2 regions of the Polaromonas sp. DSP2-3-2b2 genome follow, and region 2 is predicted to be linked to the other one. Evidence: riboswitches for the same ligand, from Rfam matches in the RefSeq annotation. Region 2 holds a riboswitch; the other holds the start of a gene.
What was found. Region 2 has a riboswitch for S-adenosylhomocysteine ahead of ahcY (adenosylhomocysteinase). Riboswitches for the same ligand answer to the same signal wherever they lie in the genome.
Positions count from the first base shown of each region.

Region 1: another riboswitch for S-adenosylhomocysteine. It lies ahead of metH (methionine synthase); the one in region 2 lies ahead of ahcY (adenosylhomocysteinase).

Region 1 covers NZ_JAFCTH010000012.1:94,057-101,989, reverse strand. Annotated here, with positions in the region: gene ACP7AD_RS11995 (RecQ family ATP-dependent DNA helicase) at 1-1,507, opposite strand, end outside; gene ACP7AD_RS11990 (homocysteine S-methyltransferase family protein) at 1,726-2,772, shown strand; gene ACP7AD_RS11985 (cyclic nucleotide-binding domain-containing protein) at 2,815-3,399, opposite strand; S-adenosyl-L-homocysteine riboswitch at 3,465-3,556, shown strand; gene metH (methionine synthase) at 3,607-6,390, shown strand; gene ACP7AD_RS11975 (YifB family Mg chelatase-like AAA ATPase) at 6,410-7,933, opposite strand, start outside.
Region 2 covers NZ_JAFCTH010000014.1:75,544-83,476, forward strand. Annotated here, with positions in the region: gene ACP7AD_RS12835 (CapA family protein) at 1-446, opposite strand, end outside; gene ACP7AD_RS12840 (hypothetical protein) at 443-850, opposite strand; gene ACP7AD_RS12845 (Bug family tripartite tricarboxylate transporter substrate binding protein) at 1,149-2,126, shown strand; partial or broken gene ACP7AD_RS12850 (HAD-IIB family hydrolase) at 2,131-2,952, opposite strand; S-adenosyl-L-homocysteine riboswitch at 3,026-3,100, shown strand; gene ahcY (adenosylhomocysteinase) at 3,201-4,637, shown strand; gene ACP7AD_RS12860 (TlyA family RNA methyltransferase) at 4,801-5,853, shown strand; gene metF (methylenetetrahydrofolate reductase [NAD(P)H]) at 5,864-6,694, shown strand; gene ACP7AD_RS12870 (septal ring lytic transglycosylase RlpA family protein) at 6,940-7,401, shown strand; gene ACP7AD_RS12875 (GbsR/MarR family transcriptional regulator) at 7,569-7,933, shown strand, end outside.

The sequences.
Region 1 (7,933 bases), on a different contig from region 2:
CGAAGGTGCTGAGCTGGTCGTGGCCGTACTGCACGACTTTGTCGGTCGGCTTGCCGCGCAAAATGTCCATGATGTGCCCGGCGCCAAAGCTGATGCCGCTGGCCTGCTGCACGCGGTAGATGCAGCTGAGCATCTTGCGCGCCGCCTCGGTCGCGTCCCACACGGCCGGCGGCGTCAGGCAGTTGTCGCAGTTGCCGCAAAAGTATGAGGCCCCCACGCTCCCCGCTTCGCGTGGTTCGCTGCCCCCCGAGGGGGTTGGCCTTGCTAGGGGCGGCCCGTCGCTGCGGCCGTCGTTCAGCTCCTCACCAAAATAGCTCAACAAGCTCGCGCGCCGGCAGCGCGTGCCCTCGGCCAGCGTGAGCAGCGCGTCCAGCTTGCCGCGCATCACCGCCTTGAATTCCTCGCTGGCGACTTCGCTGGTGTCGATCATGCGGCGCTGGTTCACCACGTCCTGCAGGCCGTAGACCATCCAGGCGTCGGCCGGTAGCCCGTCACGGCCGCCTCGTCCTGTCTCCTGGTAGTAGCCTTCGATGTTCTTGGGCATGTCCAGGTGCGCGACGAAGCGCACATCGGGCTTGTCGATGCCCATGCCGAAGGCAATCGTCGCCACCATCACCATGCCGTCTTCGCGCAAAAAACGGTCCTGGCGCTGCTGGCGCAGCTTGGCGTCAAGCCCGGCGTGGTAGGCCATGGCCTTGATGCCGGCGCTCTCCAGCATGCCGGCGATTTCTTCGACGCGCTTCCTGGACTGGCAATAGACGATGCCCGCTTCGCCGTGGTGCTCGGTCTCGATGAAGCGCAGCAGCTGGCGCGTCGGATCGGTTTTCTCGACGATGGTGTAGCGGATGTTGGGCCGGTCAAAGCTGCTGACAAACGCGCGCGCGTCTTCCAGCTTGAGCCGCTCGATCATGTCCTGGCGCGTCAGGTGGTCGGCTGTCGCCGTCAGCGCCATGCGCGGCACGTCGGGGAAGGTCTCGTGCAGCAGGCTCAAGCTGCGGTATTCGGGCCGGAAATCGTGGCCCCACTGGCTGACGCAATGCGCCTCGTCAATCGCGAACAGGCTGAGCAGCCCGCGCTCGTGCAGGGAGGCCAGCAGGCCCTTCATGCGCGGCGTGTTGATGCGCTCGGGCGCGGCATACAGCAGCGTCAGCTTGTTGGCCAGCAACTGCTTTTCCAGCGCGCTGCTTTCCTCGTAAGTCTGGGTGGAATTAAGAAAGGCCGCCGACACGCCGGCTTCCGTCAGCGCGCCGACCTGGTCGTGCATCAGCGCGATCAGCGGCGAGATCACGATGGTCACGCCGTGGCCGGCGTTTTGCCGCACGATGGCCGGAATCTGGTAGCACAGCGACTTGCCGCCGCCTGTCGGCATCAGCACCAGCGCATCGCCGCCAGCCACCACATGCTCGACGATGGCCTGCTGCGGGCCGCGAAAGTCGCTGTAGCCAAAAACCTGGCCAAGCACATCCAGCGGCGTGGGCTGGTCTGATGAAAGAGGCAATGAGGACAAGGGCGGGCCAGACTGGTGAGCGTTGAAAAGAAGCTTATACGCTATGAAAATAATAGCTGATTACGATTGTGGAATAAGCGCTGGAGCCATATTTTGCTTAAAATTAACAGCTGGCCCCAGGCGATAACGCCGTCATTCGAACGAATGAGTCGAAGGCAAGCTGCCCGCTATTGTCGGGGAAAGTGGCAGGCCTTGAAGCCCGACCTAAAATGCACGCCATGAAGCCGATCACCTACACCCGCGCCCAGCAACTCCCCGCCTTGTTGGCAGAGCGCATCCTGATTCTCGACGGCGCGATGGGCACCATGATCCAGCGCTTCAAGCTCAATGAAGCGCAGTACCGGGGCGAGCGTTTCAAGGACTTTCACCGGGACGTGAAGGGCAACAACGAACTGCTGAGTCTCACGCGGCCCGACGTGATCCGTGACATCCACGAAGGCTACCTGGCCGCCGGCGCCGACCTGATCGAGACCAACACCTTTGGCGCCACCACCGTGGCGCAGGCCGACTACGACATGGCCGACCTGGCGGTGGAAATGAACTACGAATCGGCGCGGCTTGCCCGGGCCGCCTGCGACAAGTTTTCCACGCTAGACAAACCGCGTTTTGTCGTCGGCGCCCTCGGCCCCACGCCCAAGACCGCCAGCATCAGCCCCGACGTGAACGATGCCGGCGCGCGCAACACCAGTTTCGAGGAATTGCGAAAAGCCTATTACGAGCAGACCGAGGCGCTGGTCAAGGGCGGCAGCGACGTGCTGATGGTCGAGACGATCTTTGACACGCTCAATGCCAAGGCGGCGCTGTTTGCCATCGACGAGTATTTCGAGGATTCCGGCGAGCGGTTGCCCTTGATCATCAGCGGCACCGTGACCGATGCGTCGGGCCGCATCCTCAGCGGCCAGACCGTGACCGCCTTCTGGCACAGCGTGCGCCATGCCGAGCCGCTGGCCGTGGGGCTGAACTGCGCGCTGGGCGCGGCGCTGATGCGGCCCTACATCCAGGAACTGGCCAAGGCCGCGCCCGATACCTTCATCAGCTGCTATCCGAACGCCGGCCTGCCCAATCCGATGAGCGACACCGGCTTTGACGAAACGCCCGACGTCACCTCGCGCCTGCTGCACGAGTTTGCCGCCGAGGGGCTGGTCAACATCGTCGGCGGCTGCTGCGGCACCACGCCCGAGCACATCCAGGCGATCGCCCGGTCGGTGGCGCTGGTGGGCGGGCGCAAACTGCAGCGCGGTGTTTTCTACGCCGAAGCGGCCTGAGTACTGGCTGAGCTGGCGGTCGCCGTTCTGGCGGATGCCTGTTCAGGCGTCGGGCCGCGAAGCGATTTCCTGCTCCATCGCCTGGGTCAGCTGAATGTACATTTTGAGCTTGTCGGTCACCTCGCGCAGGCGCGCGCCGATGCGCAGCGACACGGCCAGAAGCAGTTTGGCGGCAACCGCCGGGTTCTCTTGCATCAGGCGATTCAGGGCCTCGCGCGTCAGGATGGCGCAGCGCAACTGCGTGGCGGCAATGCAGCTGGCATAACGGGGCAGGCCGTCGAACATGCCCAGCTCGCCAATCAGGCTGCCGGGGCCGAGCAGGGTGATGACGATGGGCTCGACGCGGCTGACCACCATGGTTTCCACGGTCACTTCGCCATTGAGCAGCAGCATCAGGAAACCGGTGTCCCGGGCATCGCCTTCGCGGATGAAGACCGTGCCCTTGGCGACGATCTGCGGCTGCATGTAGTCCACCACCAAGCGCGCCTCTTGCATCGTCAGCTGCATCAGGGCCGTGGGCGCCATCAGCATCTCGGCTGCCAGGTCGGCCGCTTCCGAGCCTTTGGTGGCGCCATGTCTTTGGCTGACCGGGGGAAAGTTTTTTTTTCTGAAGAAGGTGCTAAGCATGGATCAACCCGGTGGAATTTGTCGCTGGCAGCCCGCCTGCCGGCATTGGTGCTTAAAATCGAGCTTAACTCAAGGAGCGTTGCAGCGAAACACCGTTTCGTCAGGCTTGGGTGAACAGGGCGCCAAGCGTTCTTTTTAGCAACGACGCTCACCTTTGTTCCAAGGTGAGCCATGTCCGCAATTGAATTTCCCCACCCCGTCCCGCCCATGAAGCTTTCCGGCCTGGAGCCGGTCACCATCGGCACGGATTCGCTCTTTGTCAACATCGGCGAGCGCACCAACGTCACCGGCTCCAAGGCCTTTGCCCGCATGATTTTGAACGGCGACTTTGAAGCGGCGCTGGCCGTCGCCCGCCAGCAGGTCGAAAACGGCGCGCAGATCATCGACATCAACATGGACGAGGCTATGCTCGACAGCCAGGCGGCCATGGTGCGTTTCCTGAACCTGATTGCCGGCGAGCCCGACATTGCGCGCGTGCCGATCATGATCGACAGCTCCAAGTGGAGCGTGATCGAGGCCGGCCTGCGCTGCATCCAGGGCAAAGGCATCGTCAACTCGATTTCGATGAAGGAGGGCGTGGACGTCTTCAAGCACCAGGCCAAGCTGCTCAAGCGCTACGGCGCCGCTGCCGTCGTCATGGCGTTTGACGAAAAGGGCCAGGCCGACACCTACCAGCGCAAGACCGAGATCTGCGAGCGCGCCTACCGCGTGCTGGTCGACGAGATCGGTTTTCCGCCCGAAGACATCATCTTCGACCCGAACATCTTCGCCATTGCCACCGGCATCGACGAGCACAACAACTATGCGGTCGATTTCATCAACGCCACGCGCTGGATCAAGCAGAACCTGCCGGGCGCCAAGGTATCGGGCGGCGTGTCCAACGTGTCGTTCAGCTTTCGCGGCAACGACCCGGTGCGCGAAGCGATTCACACGGTGTTTTTGTACCACGCGATCCAGGCCGGCATGGACATGGGCATCGTCAACGCCGGCATGGTCGGCGTGTACGACGACCTAGAACCGGTGCTGCGCGAGCGCGTCGAGGACGTGGTGCTGAACCGCCCGCCGATGTACAAGTCGGGCGAGGCGCACCTCACGCCCGGCGAGCGCCTGATCGAAGTCGCCGAGACGGCGCAAAGCGGCGCCCGGGACGACAGCAAGAAGTACGAATGGCGCGCGCTGCCGGTGCGCCAGCGCCTGTCGCACGCGCTGGTCCACGGCATGAACGAGTTCATCACCGAGGACACCGAGGAAGTCTGGCAGGCTATCCAGCTAGAGGGCGGCCGGCCGCTGCACGTCATCGAAGGTCCGCTGATGGACGGCATGAACGTGGTGGGTGACCTGTTCGGCCAGGGCAAGATGTTCCTGCCGCAGGTGGTGAAAAGCGCGCGTGTGATGAAGCAGGCCGTGGCGCATCTGCTGCCCTACATCGAGGCCGAAAAGCTGCTGTTAGAGGCCGCTGGCGGCGACGTCAAGACCAAGGGCAAGATCATCATCGCCACCGTCAAGGGCGACGTGCACGACATCGGCAAGAACATCGTCACCGTGGTCCTGCAGTGCAACAACTTCGAGGTCGTCAACATGGGCGTGATGGTGCCCTGCCACGAGATCCTGGCGCTGGCGAAAGCCGAGGGCGCGCACATCGTCGGCCTGTCGGGCCTGATCACGCCGAGTCTGGAAGAAATGCAGTACGTCGCTGGCGAGATGCAAAAAGACGCGCATTTTCGCCTCAACAAGATTCCGCTGATGATCGGCGGCGCGACCTGCAGCCGGGTGCACACGGCCGTCAAGATTGCGCCGCACTACGAAGGCCCGGTGGTCTATGTGCCCGACGCCTCACGCAGCGTCAGCGTGGCGCAAAGCCTGCTGTCCGAGCAGGCGGCCAAGTACATCGACGAGTTGAACGCCGACTACGACAAGGTGCGCACCCAGCACGCCAACAAGAAGCAGACGCCGATGTGGCCACTGGCCAAATCGCGCGCCAACGCCACGGCTATCGACTGGAAGAGCTATACACCGCCCGTTCCGAAGTTCATCGGCCGGCGCGTGTTCAAGAACTTCGACCTGGCCGAGCTGGCGCCCTTCATCGACTGGGGACCGTTCTTCCAGACCTGGGATCTGGCCGGGCCGTTCCCGGCCATCCTGACCGACGAGGTGGTCGGCGTCGAGGCGACGCGCGTTTATGAAGACGCGCAAAAGATGCTCAAGCGTTTGACAGAAGGCCGCTGGCTCACGGCCAGCGGCGTGATGGGTTTGTACCCGGCCAACAGCGTCGGCGACGACATCGAGCTTTATACCGACGAAAGCCGCAGCGACGTCGCCATGACCTGGCACGGCTTGCGCCAGCAGACCGAGAAAACCGCCGCCGATGGCGTGATGCGCCCGAGCCGCTGCCTGGCCGACTTTGTTGCGCCTAAGGTGCTGACTCCTGAATTGATAGCTGCTCGCGCAGATGCAGCAAGCGCAAAAAGCCGAAAAGACTCGAAAATTGCCGACTACATCGGGGTTTTCGCCGTCACCGCCGGCCTGGGCGCCGAGAAAAAGGAAAGGCAGTTCGTGGCCGAGCATGACGACTACTCGTCGATCATGTTCAAGTCGCTCGCCGACCGGCTGGCCGAGGCCTTCGCCGAAGCCCTGCACCAGCGCGTGCGCCGCGACTTGTGGGGCTACGCGCCAGCCGAAGCGCTGGACAAAAACGCGATGCTCGCCGAGCAATACCAGGGCATCCGTCCCGCGCCCGGCTACCCGGCCTGCCCGGACCACAGCGTCAAGAAGGACATGTTCGAATTGCTGAAAGCCGAAGACATCGGCATGGCGCTGACGGAAAGCCTGGCGATGACGCCGGCGGCCAGCGTCAGCGGCTTTTACCTCAGTCATCCGCAAAGCACCTATTTCAGCGTCGGCAAGATCGGCGACGACCAGCTGCAGGACCTCGCCAAGCGGCGCGGCGCCCGGGCAGAAGACCTGGCACGGCTGCTGGCGCCCAACCTCTGACGACGCCCGGCGCGTTTGTTCAGTGCGCGGCGTTGAGCGCGCGCCGGTACTGCACCGCCTCGGCCACATGCGTGACCTGCACGGTTTTGGCGCCTGCCAGGTCGGCAACGGTGCGCGCCACCTTCAGGCAGCGGTGAATGCCCCGGCCCGACCAGCCCAGCCGCGTCGCCGCCACATGGAGGAACTTGGCCGCTGCCGGGTCCATCTGGCACTGCGCATCGATGGCCTGGCCGTCGAGCGCCTGGTTGGCGCTGCCCTGGCGGTCCATCGCGCGCGACCTGGCCTGGGCCACCCGGCTGCGCACCGCCTCGGTGGACTCGCCCGGCGGCGCGTTCACCAGCTCATCGGCCGCCAGGCTGCCGACCTCCACATGCAGGTCGATGCGGTCGAGCAGCGGTCCGCTGAGCTTGCCCTGGTAGCGCGACACGACTTCAGGTGAGCAGCGGCAGGCGCGCAGGCTGGAGCCCAGGTAGCCGCACGGGCAGGGGTTCATGGCGGCAATCAGCTGAAAGCGCGCCGGAAACTCGGCGCGGCTGGCGGCCCGTGAGATGGTGATGGTGCCCGACTCCAGCGGCTCGCGCAGGGCTTCGAGCGCGGCGCGCGGGAATTCAGGCAGCTCGTCGAGAAACAGCACGCCGCGATGCGCCAGCGAAATTTCACCCGGCCTGGGCGGCGAGCCGCCGCCCACCAGCGCCACCGCGCTGGCCGTGTGGTGCGGCGCGCAGGTCGGCCGCACCGCCCAATGGTCCAGCGTGAAGCGCCCGCCCAGCGAGGCGACGGCGGCGGTTTCCAGCGCTTCGTCGGTGGTCATGGCGGGCAGCAGGCCGGCAAAGCGCTGCGCCAGCATCGACTTGCCCGAGCCCGGAGCGCCGACCATCAAAATACTGTGCCCGCCGGCCGCCGCGATCTCCAGTGCGCGGCGCGCGGCGGCCTGGCCCTTGACATCGGCCAGGTCGGCGTAGGCGGGTTGCCGCGAAGGCGCGCTGGACGCCACGCGGGTCCAGCCATCCGCGATTTCGGGAACGGCATCACCCGGCAAAAACTGCCGGACCACGTCGAGCAGATGCAGCGCGCGGTAGACCTCGGCCTGCGGCACCAGCGCCGCCTCCTGCGCGCTGCCTTCGGGCAGCACCAGCCGGGGCAGTTTTTGCGGCGTGCCGCGCGCCGGCCGGGCAATGGCCAGGCTCATGGCCAGGGAGCCGCGCACCGGCCGCAGGTCGCCGCCCAGCGACAGTTCGCCGGCAAACTCATAGCCCGCCAGCTTGCGCGCATCGATCTGGCCGCTGGCCGCCAGGATGCCGAGCGCAATCGGCAGGTCGAAGCGGCCCGAGTCCTTGGGCAGGTCGGCGGGCGCCAGGTTGACCGTGATGCGCTTGTTGCCCGGAAACTCCAGTCCGGCATTCTGGATGGCCGAGCGCACGCGTTCCCGCGCTTCCTTGACCTCGGTATCGGCCAGCCCGACCAGCGTGAAGCTCGGCAAACCATTGGCCAGGTGCACTTCAACGCACACCGGACGCGCTTCAAGCCCCAGCAAGGCACGGCT
Region 2 (7,933 bases):
GCCAGGTCATGCCCGCCGCCGAACTGCGCCAGGCCGGCTTGCTTGAGCAGTCCGAGCATTTGCGCAAACGCCTCGCGGCCGTAATCGCCGGAATGGTTGTTGGCCAGCGCGACCGCGTCAAAATGCCGCTTGAGCACTGGCAGGCTGCGCGGATGCGCGCGAAAGGTGTAGTTCTTGTCGCCCGCCGAGCCGGTGGTGGCAATCACGCATTCGAGGTTGCCCAGGCGGATATCGGCGCTGGCGAAGACGCCCGCCAGGCCAGAGAACGGGTCTTCTCCGCGCGCTATCATGGCGCCGGCCGTGTCGTCGAGCACGATGTCGCCGGCAAACACCAGGCTGACCTCTCCCGCCTCGCCCGCCTTACCCGGCTCTTGGGCGGTAAACGCCAGCGGACACCAGGCCAGGCACCACGCGCACATCCAAAAGCGGAAAAAACCGGCCTTCATGGCTGGACGCCTTCGAGCGTGCAGCTGTAGATCAGCTCGCGCTCCGCCGGGCCGGCGTACAGGCGCTGCTCGCCGGTGAGCGGGTAGGGCGCGGCCGAGGCCGCAAAGGGCGGCAGGAACTTGGCCTGCTGCACCAGCACCGGCTGGGCGCCGGCATCGAGGTAGGCGTACAGCACGACGCGGTCAATCCGCGCATCGCTGCCGACCATCACCGCCTTGAAGCGAAAACGCCCGGCTATGTCCACGGAGGGCACCGGATAAGGATCGCTCACCGGCACGGCCTCTACCACCTGGGTGGCGCCCGCATAGGTCACGCTGCAGCGCAGCAGCGGTGCGGCAAGCGCAGGGTGCAAGAGCGTGGCCAGTCCGGCCAGGGCAAAAGCAGTGAGGCGTGGGTAATCCATGGCGGGTATTTTGCGCGCTGCCACTGCGCTGGCAATCAGTCCGCAAGTTTGTCAGCCAGTGTTTTTATGCTATTTTTATAATAGCTGCTTGTGCAATGGCAGCGTGCGTAAACGGCATTTACGCCATGAAATACATGGCTGAAGGCGCCCTGAGAGATTGCGCAAGACCGCTGAAAGGCTTGGAAAACCGGCTGACGCCATGGCGACAGCCCTTCAGGTGTTGCCCTGATGTGGCCGGGGGGCGGGGCGGCACATCATGGCGTTTTGCCAACCGCCAGACCTTTCAGGAGACGCTTTTATGCAACGCCGCCAACTGCTCCAGTCCGCCGCCGCTCTGGCCGTTCCCGCGCTGGGTTCGCTGGGCGCCGCCTTCGCCCAGGCCCAGGGCTTTCCGGCCCGCCCGATCAAGCTCATCGTGGCTTTTCCGGCGGGCGGGCCGACCGACATCACCATGCGCGCTCTAGCCGACAACGCGTCGAAAATCCTCGGCCAGCCGATCATCATCGACAACAAGCCCGGCGCGGGCGGCACGCTGCCGGCGCAGCAGTTGCAGACCTCGCAGCCTGACGGCTACACGCTGGCGCAGATTCCGCTGGGCGTGTTCCGCCTGCCGTACACCACCAAGATCAACTGGGACCCGGTCAAGGACATCAGCTACGTGCTCAACGTGACCGGCTACGCCTTCGGCATCGTCGTGCCGGCTGACTCGCCGTTCAAGACCTGGGCCGACTTTGTTGCCTATGCCAAGGCCAATCCCGGCCGCCTGACCTACGGCTCGACCGGCACGCTGACCAGCCCGCACCTGACCACCGAACTGATCGCGCAAAAGGCCGGCATCGAACTGCAGCACATTCCCTACAAGGGCAGCGCCGACCTGATGCTGGCGGTGGTCAGCGGCCAGCTCATGGCGGCGTCCGACAGCACCGGCTTTGCGCCGCAGGTGGCGGCCGGCAAGCTGCGCGTGCTCAACACCTGGGGCGACAAGCGTCTGGACAAGTTTCCCGACGCGCCGACGCTCAAGGAACTGGGCTACGACATCGTGCAGAACTCGCCCTTCGGCATCGGCGCGCCCAAGGGTACGCCGCTTGAAGTGGTCAAGCGGCTGCACGACGCGTTCAAGAAAGCCATGGAAGAACCGAGCTACGTGAGCGCCCTTAGCCGCTACGACATGCTGCCCAACTACATGGGCACGGCCGACTACAGCAAGTTCGCCCAGGAAACTTTTCTCAAGGAAAAAGCGCTGGTCGAAAAGCTCGGGCTGGGCAAGCCGTCCTGACGCGTCAGCCGGCGCGCGCTGCCAGCACGGCGGCCGCCACTTCGGCAAAGCCCGCGCCGCGCTCGCCCCGGGTGATGTAGCGCGGCAGGTGGCTCAGCTGCGCTTCAAAGCGCCGCACATTGGCCACGCCGATGCTGTTGCCGAAGGCCTCGAACATCAGCTGGTCGTTGGTCGAGTCGCCGACGAAAAGCCAGCGGTCCATTTCGGCGTCGAGGTTGCGGCCGAAAAGTTCGCGAACGATCCAGCGCGCGCCCTGCAGCTTGTTGTGGCTGCCGAACCAGCCGTTGATGTGGATCGAGCTGACGGTGGCGTTCATGCCTTCGCTGCGCAGGATGCGCACCACGTCCGCAATTTGTGCGGGGCTGAGGTGCGCGAACTCGCTGTGGTCGATGGCGATGTCGGTTTCACGCCCGGGCGAGTCGGTGGCGCGGCGCGCGCCCGGCAGTTCGCGCTCGATGCGCGCCAGCACGGCTTGCATGCGCGCCATGTTGCAGGCGCGGGCCTGGGCGTCGAGCTAGTATTGTTTTGATAGCTGCATATGCCCGCCGGATATGCGTGAAAAGCCTTTTTCGCTTGAGATCAGCGCCACGGCGCCGTTTTCCGCCACGATGGCATTGACGGGTCATTTCCGCGCAAACGGCTCGCTCCAGCCCACCGGCCGGCCGGTGATGGCGATAAGGTCCAGGCCGGCCGCTTTCAGGGCGGCGAGAGCTGCCAGCGCATCTTGCGTGATGGCGCCTTCGGTGGTCAGGGTGTCGTCGATGTCGGTCAGGATGCCGCCGACTCGGCGGCGCGCGGCCAGGGGCCAGTCTTCAAAAGCTTGCATCGGAAAATTTTCGCATACCCCTGAAAGGGGTTTTTGCCAGAACTGTCTTTGGGTGTGTTCTGTACAATGCTGCTCTCCTGAGGAGCGTTGCAACCCACGGCATGTGGTCTAGGCTCAGGACTTTTTCTTGCAACCACGCTCACCCGCAGGCGCTTTTGACGCCGGGTGAGTGAATTCCACACTTCCCTTCACAGTCCCTGCGGTCGTGGCCATTTTGCCCGCTTGATCCTGATTTTGGAGATTCCCCAATGAACGCCGTTTTGAAGACCATGCTGAACACCGACCACATCATTGCCGACCTGACGCTGGCCGCCTGGGGCCGCAAGGAGCTGAAGATTGCCGAGACCGAAATGCCCGGCCTGATGGCGATGCGCCAGGAATTCGCCGCTGCCCAGCCCCTCAAGGGCGCGCGCATCACCGGCTCGCTGCACATGACCATCCAGACCGGCGTGCTGATCGAGACGCTGCAGGCACTGGGCGCTCAGGTGCGCTGGGCGTCGTGCAACATTTTCTCGACGCAAGACCATGCCGCCGCCGCGATTGCCGCCGAAGGCACGCCGGTGTTCGCCATCAAGGGCGAAACGCTGGCCGACTACTGGGACTACACGCACCGCATTTTCGAGTTCACCGGCGCCAAAGGCACGCCCGAGGAAGGTCCGAACATGATCCTGGACGACGGCGGCGACGCGACGCTCCTGATGCACCTGGGCACCCAGGCTGAAACCGATGCCAGCCTGCTCGAAAACCCCGGCAGCGAAGAGGAAACCTGCCTGTTCACCGCCATCAAGGCCAAGCTGGCGCAAGACCCGACCTGGTACAGCCGGCGCCTGGCCAACATCATCGGTGTGACGGAAGAAACCACCACCGGCGTGCTGCGCCTGAATGAAATGTCGGTCAAGGGCACGCTGGCGTTTCGCGCCATCAACGTCAACGACTCGGTGACCAAGAGCAAGTTCGACAACCTCTACGGCTGCCGCGAGTCGCTGGTCGACGCCATCAAGCGCGCCACCGACGTGATGATTGCCGGCAAGGTCTGCGTGGTCGCCGGCTATGGCGACGTCGGCAAGGGCTCGGCCCAAGCGCTGCGCGCCCTCTCGGCCCAGGTCTGGGTCACCGAGATCGACCCGATCAACGCGCTGCAGGCCGCGATGGAAGGCTACAAGGTCGTGACCATGGAGTACGCCGCCGACAAGTGCGACATCTTCGTGTCCGCCACCGGCAACAAGAACGTCATTACCTACGCGCACATGGCGGCCATGAAAGACCAGGCTATCGTTTGCAACATCGGCCACTTCGACAACGAGATTGATGTCGCGTCGCTGGAAAATTGCACCTGGGAAGAAATCAAGCCGCAGGTGGACCATGTGATCTTCCCCGACGGCAAGCGCATCATCTTGCTGGCCAAGGGCCGGCTGGTGAACCTGGGCTGCGGCACCGGCCACCCCAGCTTTGTCATGTCGTCAAGCTTTGCCAACCAGACGATTGCCCAGATCGAGCTGTTCACCAAGCAGGCCGAATACGACGCCGGCAAGGTCTATGTGCTGCCCAAGCACCTCGACGAAAAAGTCGCGCGCCTGCACCTGAAAAAGGTCGGCGCGATGCTGAGCGAGTTGAGCGACGAGCAGGCCGCGTATATTGGCGTGTCCAAAGCCGGTCCTTACAAGGCCGATACCTATCGGTATTGAGTTTTGCCTTGCTCCTTCCCCTTTTAGGGGAAGGCAGGGATGGGGGCCTCCCCGCTTCGCTGGCTTTTGTGCCGCAAATCAACCGTGTGCCTGAACCCGGCCCCCATCCCAACCCTTCCCCCAGTGGGGGAGGGAGTGAAAACCAACAGAACTCCATTGACTTATGCGCGCTGATCTATTTCTTGTCGAACATGGCCATGCCACCACCCGTTCCCAGGCCCAGCGCCTGATCGCCTCGGGCGTGCACTGGCGCGTGGACGAGGCGGTGGCGTGGAAAAAAATCGCCAAGAACGGCGACGAGATTCCCGCCAATGCCGAGCTGCAGCTGCTCGACACCACCGAAGCGAAATACATTTCGCGCGGCGGCCTCAAGCTAGAAGGCGCGCTTGACGCCACCGGCCTGGACGTGGCCGGCCTGCGCTGCCTGGACATCGGCCAGTCCACCGGCGGCTTTACCGACTGCCTGCTGCAGCACGGCGCCGCGCAGGTCGTGGGCGTCGATGTCGGCCATGGCCAGCTGCACGACAGCCTGCGCAGCGACGAACGCGTGGTCTGCATCGAGGGCGTGAACGCGCGTTCGCTGACGGCCGGGGAACTGGCGTCGCATTATCGGCGCGCGCTGCACATCAGCAGCGGCAGCGAAGACGATTTCGAGGATTTTGACGACGAGGATGAAGGCGACGACGGTGAAGACGAAAACGGCGACGGCTTCAACCCGGTGTTTGACTTCCTGACCGGCGACCTGTCCTTCATCTCGCTGACGCTGGTGCTGCCCGCCGTGGTGCGGCTGCTGAAGGCCGACGGCCAGCTGTTGATGCTGGTCAAGCCGCAGTTCGAACTGCAGCCCGGCCAGATCGGCAAGGGCGGCATCGTGCGCGACGCGGCGCATTTTGAATTCGTCGAAAAGCGGCTGCGCGACACCTGCGCCGGCCTGGGGCTGGAGGTCAAGGCCTGGCTGGCCTCGCCGATTGCCGGCGGTGACGGCAACCGCGAATTCTTCATTCATGCCCAGAAAGGCCATGAAGTGCAGGGCGAAGACCAGCCACTGGCCGCTGCGCCGAAACGCCAGGCCGCCAAGCGGATTCCGCGCAGCGAAATGCGCGCTTCCCGCGAGCCGCACGAAGACTCCGAGGCCGCCGAGGCCGCGCATGCCGGCCAGCACGGTCCGGCCAAGCGGCGCGGCAAAAAATCCGACGACAACTCCACCAGCGATTAAAAGGCCTGTGATGAGCATTCCGGTCAGTTTTGAATTTTTCCCGCCCAAGACGCTTGAAGGCGCCGACAAGCTGCGCGCCACGCGCCAGGCGCTGTACGCGCACCAGCCCGAGTTCTGCTCGGTCACCTTTGGCGCCGGCGGCTCGACGCAGGAGGGCACCTTCAGCACCGTCAAGGCCATTCTTGACGAAGGCATGGCCGCCGCCAGCCATTTCTCGTGCGTTGGCGCCACCAAGGCGACGGTGCGCGAACAGCTGGCCGCCTTGCGCGCCATGGGTGTCCAGCGGCTGGTGGCCCTGCGCGGCGACCTGCCCAGCGGCTACGGCGCGGGCGGCGAGTTTCATTACGCCAGCGATCTGGTGGCCTTCATCCGGCATGAGACCGGCGACGCCTTTCACATCGAGGTGGCCGCCTACCCGGAAATTCATCCGCAGGCCAAATCGGCCGAAGCCGACCTGCAGGCCTTTGCGGCCAAGGTTCAGGCTGGTGCCAATTCGGCCATCACCCAGTATTTTTTCAACTCCGACGCTTATTTTCGTTTTGTCGATGACGTCTATCACCTGGGCGCCGACGTTCCGGTGGTGCCGGGCATCATGCCGATCACCAGTGGGGCCCAGCTGATGCGTTTTTCCGATGCTTGCGGCGCCGAGATTCCGCGCTGGATTCGCTTGCGCCTGCAGGGCTTTGGCGACGACACGGCATCGATCAGGAGCTTTGGCCTGGACGTGATCACCGACCTGTGCGACCAGTTGAGCATGGCCGGCGCGCCGGGCATCCACTTTTACACGATGAACCAGGCGGCAGCGACGTCCGAGATCATTCGCCGGTTGAATCCGGCCTGATGGCGGGGCTGCTTGTTGCTGCCCGGGGCGGGCTCTCGCGCTGGCTTGCGGCTGGCCTTTTCGGGCTGCTGGCAGGCTGCGCCACGCCGCCAGCGCCGTCTGATCCGGCACTGGTTTTAGCTTCTCCAGCACCAGCGCAATCGACCCTGGCAGTGCCTCCATCGGCCCCTGCCCTTGATACGCAACCGCCGTCACGCCTGGCGGATTTCATTGCCAGGCGTCTGCGCAGGAAAATCGAGTCCCCCGTGCCTGCGGTCGAAGCGCAAGCCTTGGTGCCGGCCGATGCACCCGTTGATGAAAAATACCAGCTGACCGGCGAGGCCGCCCGCGAACTGGAGCGCGGCCATGCATCGTGGTACGGCGGGCAGTTCCATGGCCGGCGCACCGCCAGCGGCGAGAACTACGACAAATACGCGCTGACGGCGGCGCACAAGACGCTGCCTTTCGGCACCATCGTCCGGGTGCGCAGCCTGAAGCTAGGGCGCGAGGTCGATGTGCGCATCAACGACCGTGGGCCGTTTGCCCCGGGCCGGGTGATTGACGTGAGCCAGGCCGCCGCCGAGGCGCTGGGGCTGATGGGCGCTGGCGTCGCCGAGGTGTCGCTGAACGTGGCTGACAGCCTGGGCGACACGCAACAGCCGTCCCGTTCCCGCAAAAAACCATTGCGCCGCACGGCGGCCAAGCCTGCGGACCCGTACCGACACTAGGATTTCGGCCGTCCGATGGCCGCCAGCCACCGCATGGATGGCGCTAAGCATGGGCAGCCTTGCCAGCTTGCCCCTTTGCCTGAAAGGGCAAAAAAAAACCGCCAACATGTCGTTTGCGTGTTTACTAGAATTTCAGTAATTCCTGAAACTTCAGTAGATTGCGCACCATGAACCTTGCCCCCCTGACCCAGCGTTTTGTCCTGCATTTTGGCGAGATGGGCAGCCGCTGGGGCATCAACCGCACCGTGGGGCAGATTTATGCCCTGCTTTATGTCTCGCCCCGGGCGCTAAACGCCGACGACATCGGCGACGCTTTGGCCTTTTCCCGCTCCAACGTCAGCATGGGCCTGAAGGAACTGCAGTCGTGGAACCTGGTGCGGCTGCAGCACCTGCCGGGCGACCGGCGCGAATACTTCCAGGCGCCCGAAGACGTGTGGGCGATTTTCCGCACGCTGGCCGAGGAGCGGCGCAAGCGCGAGATTGACCCGACGCTGTCGATGCTGCGCGATGCGCTGATGGAGCAGCCCAGCGG